3 regions of the Hymenobacter antarcticus genome follow, and region 3 is predicted to be linked to each of the others. Evidence: riboswitches for the same ligand, from Rfam matches in the RefSeq annotation. Region 3 holds a riboswitch; each other region holds the start of a gene.
The links. Region 3 has a riboswitch for cobalamin ahead of ABD819_RS20355 (TonB-dependent receptor). Riboswitches for the same ligand answer to the same signal wherever they lie in the genome.

Region 1: it holds a riboswitch for cobalamin, as region 3 does, so the genes downstream of both, ABD819_RS12865 (acyl-CoA thioesterase) here and ABD819_RS20355 (TonB-dependent receptor) in region 3, are expected to answer to the same signal.
Region 2: it holds a riboswitch for cobalamin, as region 3 does, so the genes downstream of both, ABD819_RS06655 (acyl-CoA thioesterase) here and ABD819_RS20355 (TonB-dependent receptor) in region 3, are expected to answer to the same signal.

What each region holds. Positions count from the first base shown of each region.
Region 1 covers NZ_BAABDI010000017.1:39,192-42,459, forward strand. The annotation lists gene ABD819_RS12860 (putative sulfate/molybdate transporter) at 1-728, shown strand, start outside; gene ABD819_RS12865 (acyl-CoA thioesterase) at 811-1,197, opposite strand; cobalamin riboswitch at 1,345-1,566, opposite strand; gene ABD819_RS12870 (SDR family oxidoreductase) at 1,759-2,550, opposite strand; gene ABD819_RS12875 (cupin domain-containing protein) at 2,555-2,932, opposite strand; gene ABD819_RS12880 (MFS transporter) at 3,117-3,268, opposite strand, start outside.
Region 2 covers NZ_BAABDI010000006.1:103,030-106,297, reverse strand. The annotation lists gene ABD819_RS06660 (carbonic anhydrase) at 1-287, shown strand, start outside; cobalamin riboswitch at 999-1,200, shown strand; gene ABD819_RS06655 (acyl-CoA thioesterase) at 1,392-1,784, shown strand; gene ABD819_RS06650 (DUF6580 family putative transport protein) at 1,862-2,443, shown strand; gene cobT (nicotinate-nucleotide--dimethylbenzimidazole phosphoribosyltransferase) at 2,444-3,268, shown strand, end outside.
Region 3 covers NZ_BAABDI010000045.1:16,451-19,718, reverse strand. The annotation lists gene ABD819_RS20365 (cation diffusion facilitator family transporter) at 1-523, opposite strand, end outside; gene ABD819_RS20360 (transporter) at 712-1,578, shown strand; cobalamin riboswitch at 1,678-1,891, shown strand; gene ABD819_RS20355 (TonB-dependent receptor) at 2,053-3,268, shown strand, end outside.

The DNA of each region.
Region 1 (3,268 bases), on a different contig from region 3:
CGGGCTACGCGCTGGCGGCGGCGGCCTTCACCGTCACGGTGCTGCTGTTTGGCAACCGGCGCTGGCCGGCGGCGCTCATCGTCATTGCCCTGGGCGTGGCCTACGCGCTGATATTCAAGCTCGATTTGGCCACGGCCCAGCGGGCGGCGGGCCTGCACCTGCCCACGTGGCACCTGCCCCAAACGGCCGACATCCTCACCGGGGCCGTGCTGCTGGCGCTGCCCCAGATTCCGCTGTCGCTCGGCAATTCCATTCTGGCCACCCGGCAGGTGGTGCACGACCATTTCCCCGACCGTCCGCTCAGCGTCCGCCAAATCAGCTTCACCTACGCGCTGATGAACCTGGTGAACCCGTTTCTGGGTGGCTTTCCGGTGTGCCACGGCTCGGGCGGTTTGGTGGGGCACTACGCGTTTGGGGCGCGCACGGGTGGCTCGGCGGTCATCTACGGCGGCATTTTCCTGGTGATGGGCCTGTTTTTCAGCCAGGGCTTTGCCGAGGTGGTCCAGATTTTTCCGCTGCCGGTGCTGGGCGTGCTGCTGCTGTTCGAGGCGCTGTCGCTGGCCACGCTGCTGCGCGACATCAGCGGGCAGCGGCCCAATTTGCTGGTGACGCTGCTGGTAGGCCTGCTCTGCGCCGGCCTGCCGTATGGCTACCTCGTGGGCCTGCTGGTGGGCACGGCCGTGTACTACGCCATGCAGCGCGGCTGGGTAGGGCTGGGGAAGTTTTAGCTGTCGGTTGCTCGTTGTCAGTTGTCAGTGATGTTCCAGAATATCCAATTGAGCCTGACAACTAACAACGAGCACCTGACAATTACTCCAATATCCGCACAGGCCGCTTGTGCTCGTCGACCGCGACGAACGTGAACAGGCCCGTGACGGCCTTGTGGCGGTCGTCGGAGTACATCTGCTCCACGAATAGCTCGACGCGCACCTTCAGGCTGGTTTTCCCGACGTGCTCGATGCTGGCGACCAGCTCGACCAGAGAACCGCCGGGAATGGGGTGCGTGAAATCGACCCGCTCGGAAGACACGGTTACCATTTTCAGGCGCGAAAACCGGGTGGCGGCGATGAAAGCCACCTCGTCCATGAGCATGAGCGTGGTGCCGCCGAACAGGGTATCGTAGTGGTTGGTGGTGTTGGGAAATACGGCTTTGAAGATGCGCGTTTCGGCGCGGGCAATGCGGTCGGCAAGAAGCATGAACTGGGGGTTAAAAAAGGCGATAACGGGCCTTCGCCTGATTTCAAGCCCCGTTTTCAGCAGCCAACCACCGGCCGCGCCACACCCCGGCCGCGCCCAGGGCGCGGCGGCACGGCACCGCCGATGCCAGCCCCAAAGCGCGAGGGCAGCATCACTCGGCGGCCGGCAGGTCTCCTGACTTATTTCGGGCGGCCCCGCCCTTCTCAGTCCGCTGGGGCGGGCCAATGGGCATAAATGGGGCGGCCTGTTCCGACCTGTTCAGGCCGGGAAACTCACAGTAGCGCGTCTGTTCGGGAGTTGCACCCGATTCCCTTTTAATTCCCGTCGGAGCCGAAGCTCTGGCCGGAAACCGTCCGCTGATTGAAGGAAATCAAACCGAGAACCAACGGGGCGAAGGTACGGGTGCGGGGCGGGTTGCGGCTTAGGGAACAAAACAGGAACGTCATGCTGAGCTTGCCGAAGCATCTCTACCGCGAGCGTAAATAATTACTACTGGGGTAGAGATGCTTCGGCTTCGCTCAGCATGACGGGCTACTTTCATCGTTCCAAGCTCTATCCAGATTACAGCAGCGAGCGAATCCAGCCCCCATCGACCGGCACCGACGTGCCGGTGATGTAGCTGGCCCGCTCCGAGCACAGAAACGCCGCCAGCGCCGCAAACTCTCGCGGCTCGCCCAAGCGGCGCATCGGGATTTCGGCTTCCCAGCGGGCCGTGGCATCGGCAGCGGAAATACCTTCCCGCGCGGCGGCGGCTTCGGCCAGGCTCACCACCCGCTCGGTGCGGGTGTAGCCGGGCAGGATGTTGTTGACGGTGATGCCGAACGGGGCCACCTCGGTAGCCAGCGTGCGGGCCATGCCCGTCACGGCCGCCCGCAGGCTGTTGGACAGCATCAGGTTGGCCACCGGCTGCTTCACCGAGATGGACGTGATGTTGAGGATGCGGCCCCAGCCTCGTTCTTTCATGCCGGGCAGCACGGCGCGGGTCAGCTCCACCACGCTGGTGAGGAGCAGCTGGGTGGCGGCCTGCCAGACTTCGGGGCTCAAGGCGTCGAAGGTGCCGGCGGGCGGGCCGCCGGCGTTGGTTACCAGAATATCGACGCGGCCGAACCGGGCAAAGGCGGCCTGCACTACGCGGGCCACGTCGGCGGGCTCGGCCACATTGGCGGCAATGCCCAGCACGGGCACCCCGTGGGCTTTTTCGATGGCAGCGCAGGTGGCCTGCAGCTCGTCGTTGCCACGGGCGCACAGCACCAGCGACGCGCCCTCGGCGGCCAGCTCTTCGGCCACGGCGCGGCCCAGGCCCTTGCTGGCAGCGGCTACCAGGGCTATTTTTCCGTTCAGTCCGAGGTTCATGGGGCTATTTCTGGCGCAGGTAATCGTCCGATTTGTCGAGCCAGTCCTGGCGGGGCGGGCTGAAAATGTCCACGTCGAGCGTGTCTTCCAGCGCCTCGGCCATGTGCGGCACGTTGGACGGAATGTGCAGCACCTCGCCCGCCCGCACGATGATTTCCTCGCCATCTTCCGCACCGATGTGAAAGCGCAGGGCTCCCTCGAGGATGTAGGTAATCTGTTCGTTTTCGTGGTGATGCAGCGGCACGACGCAGCCTTTTTTGAGGTAGACGTGGGCCAGCATCATTTTATCGCCGGTGATGAGGCGACGCGAAAGCTGGTCCGACAGCTGCTCTTTGGGCATATCGTCCCAGGCGTATTTGGTTACTTGGCGGGCGGTTTCCATTGGGAGTTTTGGGGTTGGATGGGGTTTTATTGAACCAGAACGGTCATGCTGAGCGCAGCCGAAGCATCTCTACCCCAATACTAACTTAAATGTTAGGATTAGGGCGCGGTAGAGATGCTTCACTGCGTTCAGCATGACCGTTCTTTTTTCCGTTAACCTCCTTCAATTTCCCTTTCCTCAGCAGCTACACCCGCACCCGGCTGGCCACCGCCGACACGCACAGGCCCATCAGGGCAATGAGCGCGAACGACACCCGCAGGCTGGTAGCCCCGGCCACGAAACCAATGACCGGCGGCCCCAGCAAAAACCCAAAGAAGCCGATAGTCGAAACCGAAG
Region 2 (3,268 bases), on a different contig from region 3:
TCGTCACGCTCATCAACAGCATCAAGCACGCCGTGGCCGAAAGCAAGGGCAAGCCCGGCGACCCGCTCGACAACGCCATCCGGCAAAACGTCCTCGACCAGGTAGAAGAGCTGCGCGACCTCGACCCCATCCTGAGCCGAAAGTATAAGAACGGCGAGGTGCTGATTGTGGGGGCCGTATACCGCTTGCACGGCGGCCAGGTGGAGTTTCTGCCCGAAACCCTGAAAAACCTGCCCGCCTTCCGCACGGCGGCCGTTTCGGCCGCCGAAGAAGCCCCTAAGCACTAGCACGACTAGCAAACTACTGGCCTTTTTTGCGGCGTGGCGCGGCCTGCGGGCCGCCTTGCTCGTTGGGACTGGCGTTGGGGCTGGCGGCCTAAGGCCGGACCGCGCCTCAGCAAAGCAAGAAAAAGCCCCCGGCCGCCGCAGCGGCGTTGTCCTTAACCAAAACTCAAAAAAGCCCTGCCGGCCATGTGGCCGGCAGGGCTTTTTTGAGCGGTTGCCTATTCATTGGGTCGCTTTTCAAATGGTGTCAGTCAGCAAAAAAAGGTCCTGGCGCTACCTCCAGGGAGTCGGAAAAAGACTTGGGTAAGAACAAGCTGCTGTTTAATAAGGGGCCGGCCTTTTTTGCATGGAAGGGTCTGCTGGTCCTGGGTGGGGTCGGGTGGGTGGGCCACTGGCTCCGCGCCGTCTGTGTTGAGGATTTTGGGTTGGACGGGGGCTTTCGGTGGCTTGGGATGGTCGCGCACCAATTGAATAAGCTGGCCGATGCCCCGCAACTCGGCCCGGATGCGCTTGCGGGTGGCGGTGCAGGACTGCGTACGTGGAGCCGTTTCGTGCCCGCGTGGACGGCACGTTGAATCCCGGCGGCGCGGGCGGGGGCTGCCCCTACGCACGCTGAAACGGCCTGGCGCAAACAGCGGACCAGGAGCCGGGGTGCCGTACTGGCGGTTGGAAAACCCGTACCTTGGCGGCCGTTACGCGAGACGGGCCGTTTGCCCGTTTCCAACAACGGAAGGTTTCCGGCTTCGGCCGGGATGAAAAGGGAACCGGGTGCAACTCCCGGACAGACGCGCTACTGTAAATAACCGCCGGTCCTTCGGGGCCGGCAGCGGCGTTCCACGCAGCCATTGCCCGGCTTGGGCGAGAAGGCGGAACCCCGGTTATAAGTCAGGAGACCTGCCTTCCGCTGGCTGATGCTGCCCCCGCGCTTTGGGGCTCTTATCAGGTGTGGCCCCTTCGTTCTCCGCCCGTAGCTGCCGCCGCGTGGCCGAGGCGGGAGTGGGCCGACCGAGGAGAGCAACCAGCAGGGGACAGCGGGCGTGGCCCGGACGGCATGAACGCCGCCCGGCAGTGTATCGCCTTGTCCGTTTTGCCCGTGCCCGCCACCCGATGATACCGCCCGACCCGCAGCTTGCCCGCGCCGAAACCCGCATCTTCAAAGCCGTCTTTCCCAACACCACCAACCACTACGACACCCTGTTTGGGAGCCCTACGCTGCACCTGACGGACGAAGTGGCCTTTATCACGGCCACGCGCTTTTCGCGGCTGAAAATGGTGGCGGTGTCGTCCGACAAAGTGGATTTCACCCATCCCATTCCCGGCGGCACGTTGGTCGAGCTGATTGGCAACGTGGTGCGGGTGGGCACCACCAGCCTGCCGGTGCGCGTCGAGCTATTTGTCGAGCAGATGTACTCCGAGGACCGGCAGCTGGCCGTCACGGGCCTGTTCACCTTCGTGGCCCCGTCGATGAGCACCGCCGCCCGGTGCCCGTCCGGCCGGTAGCCGCGGGGCCCGCCGCCCCGACCGCCTGCACCACTCCCCCACTTTCTCACTGACCACTTCCCTTTTTTTGTCGTTTTATGAAAAACCTGTTGACGCCGCGCCCCTGGGTACTGCTGTTGTTTGTGCTGCTGGCCGTGCTGGGCCGGGTGGCGTTGCCCCACTGGCCGCATCTGCCCAACTTTGCTCCCCTCGATTCGATGGCCCTGTTTGGGGGCGCTTACTTCGCGCGGCGGCGCTGGGCCGTGGCGGTGCCCCTGCTGGGCGTGTGGCTGAGCGACCTGGTGCTGAACTACCAGTACCTGGGCCACGTGCAGCTGTTTTATTCGGGCTTTTACTGGCAGTACGGCACCTACGCGCTGCTGGCGCTGCTGGCCCACGCGGGGCTGCACGGGCGCGTGTCGGGGCTGCGGGTGGCCGGGGCCGGCGTGGGCGCGGCGGTGCTGTTCTTTCTGATTACCAACTTTGGCGTGTGGCTGGGCTCGGCCACGTACCCGCAGACGGGAACGGGACTGGCGGCCTGCTACGCGGCCGGCTGGCCGTTTTTCAATCATTCGCTGCTGAGCAACCTCTTCTACTGCACCGTGCTGTTTGGCGGGCTGGAGCTGGCGCAGTGGCGCTTTCCGGCGGTACTGGCCCGGCCGCGCCTGGCCCGCGCCTAGATGAGCCAGTTTACTATTCCGACGCCGCGCCCGCCCGATGAGGCGCTGGCCGGGGCCATTCAGGCCAAAATCGACGCCAAAACCAAGCCGCTGGGCGCGCTGGGCCAGCTCGAAACCCTGGCCCGGCAGGTGGCGCTCATCCAGCAAACCCTGACGCCGACCCTGCGCCAGCCCCACGTGCTGGTGTTTGCCGCCGACCACGGCATCGCGGCCGAGGGCGTGAGCGCCTACCCGGCCGACGTGACCCACCAGATGGTGCGCAACTTCGCGGCGGGCGGAGCGGCCATCAACGTGTTCTGCCGCCTCTATGGCCTCACGCTGCGCGTGGTGGATGCCGGCGTGCGCGGCTCCTTCGCCGACGTGCCGACGGTAATCGACCAGAAAATAGCCGAGGGCACCCGCAACTTCCGCCACGCCCCGGCCATGACGGCGGCCGAGTGCCGGCAGGCGCTGGCATTCGGCGCGGCCCTCGTGGACGAAATACACCGCACCGGCTGCAACGTCGTGGGCTTCGGCGAAATGGGCATCGGCAACACCAGCAGCGCGGCCGTGCTGCTGCACCTGCTCGGCGGCGTGCCGCTGGCCCGCTGCGTGGGCCGGGGCACCGGCCTCGACGAGGCCGGGCTGGCCCGTAAGCAGGCGGTGCTGGCCGCCGCCGTGGCCGCCCACCCCACCGTGGATGGCACGGATGCGCTGGCGGTGCTGGCCACGTTTGGGGGCTTTGAAATCGCGCAGCTGTGCGGGGCTCTGCTCCGGGCCGCCGAACTGGGCATGGTGCTGCTCATCGACGGCTTCATTGGCTCGGCGGCGGCGCTGGTGGCCTGG
Region 3 (3,268 bases):
CGATGCCGGTGGCCGCCACCAGCACCAGCGCCCCCGACGACACGATGGACGTGACCGCATCGATGTACAGGTGCTGCCCATCGCCCACCAGCGCCACCGATTTCAGGCGTTTGCCGGTGCGCACCAGCAGCAGGCCCACGCCCAGGTTCACCACGGCCGTGCTAGCCAGCAGGAGCACGCCCCAGTCGGGCCGGGCCACCGGGTGCGGGTGCAGCAGGCTCAGCGAGGCGCTATACAGAATAAAGACGCCGGCAATGAAAATCAGGGCCCCTTCGAAGCCGATGGACAGGTACTCCACCTTGCCGTGGCCGTACGGATGGTTTTCATCCTTGGGCAGGCTGGCCAGATACAGGCTGTACAGGGCGAAACCGCTGGTAAACACATTGATAATGCTTTCCAGCGCATCGGTGAGCACGGCCTGGGAGCGGGTGAGGTGGTAGGCGTAGAACTTAACGGCCACCAGCCCGATGCTCACCACGAGGGAAAGCAGGCCGAGGCGGTTCTTGAGTTGGGTAACGGTCATGCAGGCGGGTTTTCGGGGCAAAGGTCGGGCATGGCAAGCCGGGTCGGGCCCTTACGGCAGCCCCGGCCCGAAACCTTTTTGGGTCTCTCTGTTATTTGATGGTCCTGAAAATATCTCTCGGGCTAGTTGCTTTTGGCCAACCGCGGTGGCCGCACCGGCGAAAACCCGGCTTTTGCGTACAAGCGGCCATGAAACACTTTTTCGCCGGCTTATTTTCTGTTTTTTTTCTTACCCTCGATGCGGCGTGGGGCCAGGCCCCGGCCAAAACGTCTCCCTACGATTCGGCTCATTTCAACCTGTTCAAGCCGGTGCCGCGCAATCGCCTGCGCGAGCTGCAACCCGACCGCCCCGGCGTGACGGAAAGCCCCTTCACCGTCGATGCCGGGCACTTGCAGGTAGAGATGGATGCCCTGCGCCTCATCAACGGCGGTACGGGCAACGAGGACCGCACCCGGGAGCTGCACGCGGCCTACACCATGCTCAAGCTGGGCCTGAGCCGCCGCACCGATGTGCAGCTGGAAGCCCCGCTTTACACCGTGCTCAAGCAGCGCCCCAGCGGGGCCAGCGATTTTGAGGAACGCCACGCCGGCTTCGGCGACGTGACCCTGCGGGTGAAGCACAACTTCGTGGGCGACGACCATCTGGGCAGGTTTGCTCTGGCCATCATCGGCTACGCGCGGCTGCCCACCGGCGGCCCGGTGGGCGATGGCGCCGTCGAGTACGGCCTCGTGCTGCCGGTCGATGTGGAGCTGAGCGACAAGCTCAACCTCGAAGCTCAACTGCAATCCGAAGTAGCCTACGACCGGGAGCAGGACCAGCGCTACCTGAACATGGTGCCCTCCGTGGCCCTCGAATACGATTTTACCCGCAAGCTGGGCCTCATCACCGAGGCCGTGGCCCAGTGGAATACCCAGCAGCGCCGCTGGCAGTCCTCCGTGAACGTGGCCCCAATTATCAAGCTCAACGACAACCTGCAGCTGGATTTCGGTACCCACCTGGCCCTGAACCGGATTAGTGACCGGGAGTATTTCGTGGGCTTCACCGTACGCCGGTAGGTTCAGATAAGAGTTGAGAGTTAAAAGTTGAGAGTTACGTTATCTGTTGCCTAATCCTCAACTCTCAACTCTCAGCCCTCAACCCTTAACTCCCACCCCTTACCTTTGCCCTGCGATGGTGCCAACCCCCAATCGCGGGGCGCGGCTGAAAAGGGAATCCGGTTTAATGCCGGAGCTGTCCCCGCAACTGTACGCTTCATATCGGGGTGGGCCACACACGCCACTGTTTGCTGATTGATTATCAATCATCTAATGGGAAGGCGGCCCACCCGGCGGAGCAAGCCAGGAGACCTGCCAGCGCATTCATAGGTTCAGCATTCGCGGAGGACGGATGGAGAAAGAGAGCAGCGGCCGCCTTCGGGCAGCCGGTTTTTTCCTGTTTTTCGGCCTCGGCCCGGCAGCATTTTTCTTCTGAACAGGAGAGGAGCGCGGCGGGTTTTGAATCGAATTTTCTTTATCGAAAATTTGATTCGGATGCGTATTTTCGTTGTTGCCTGGGTGCCCGGGGCCTTTGCGCTGCTGGTGGCTGCGGGCCTGTGCCGGCCGGCCGCCGCCCAAACCCGGCCCGACACCCTCACCGGCCGCGTCCACCCGCTGGCCGAGGTGGCCGTGGTGGCCGAGCGCACCACCCGCTACGCCGTGGGCACCACCCGCTACGCCCTCGATTCGGCCGCGCTCAGCCAGTTTCGGGGCAGCTCGCTGGCCGAGGCACTGGCCGCCCGCACGCCCATCTACTTCAAGAACTACGGGTCGGGGCAGCTGGCTTCCATCAGCATTCGGGGCACGTCGGCGCGCCACACGGCGGTGCTCTGGAACGGGGTCAACATCAACTTTTCGTCGTTGGGCGAAGCCGATTTTTCGCTGCTGGCCGTGGGCGGCAACACGGAGGTAACGGTGCAGCCCGGCCCCGGCTCGGCCCTCTACGGCACGGGCGCGGTGGGCGGCGCGGTGCTGCTGAGCGGGCAGCCCCGCTTCGGCGCGGGCCTGCGGGGCAGCGTGCAGGCCAACGTGGGCAGCTTCGGGCTGGCCGCCGGCAGCGCCGAGGCCAGCTACGGCACTTCCCGGCTGGCTCTGCGCACCACCGCCCTCTACCGCACGGCTCAAAACGACTTTGTGCTGCCCGAGCGCTATACCGGCACGCCCGGCCTGCGCCAGCAAAACGCCGCCTTTCAGCAGTGGAATTTCACCCAGGATGTGCGCCTGCGCGTGGGGCAAAACGGCCAGCTTCTGGCCGCCGCCTGGCTCACCGGGGCCGACCGCCAGATTCAGGTGGGGCTGGGCATGGCCAACCGCCACGGCCGCGAGCTGGACCGCAGCACCCGCCTCCTCACCGAGTACCGCCACCGCCGGGGCCGCTACGAAGGCCTGGTGCGCGTGGCCTATGTGCAGGACGGCATTCGCTACGGCGACGATACGCTGGAACCCCAGGATTCGGACCTGCGCACCACCCAGGCTCAGACCGAGCACACGCTCGCCCTGGGCCCCCGCGCCAGCCTGCGCTTGGGGGCCGAGGCGCAGCACTTTGCCGCCACCGTGGACGGCTACGCCCGGCCCATTACCGAAAACCGGTTTGCCGCGTTTGCCCTGTTTCGGTACGACCCCCGGCCTGCTCTGCGCCTGAGCCTGAACCTGCGCCAGGCCGCCGTGCCCGACCAGCGCCCGCCCCTGGCCCCCGCGCTGGGCCTGGAGT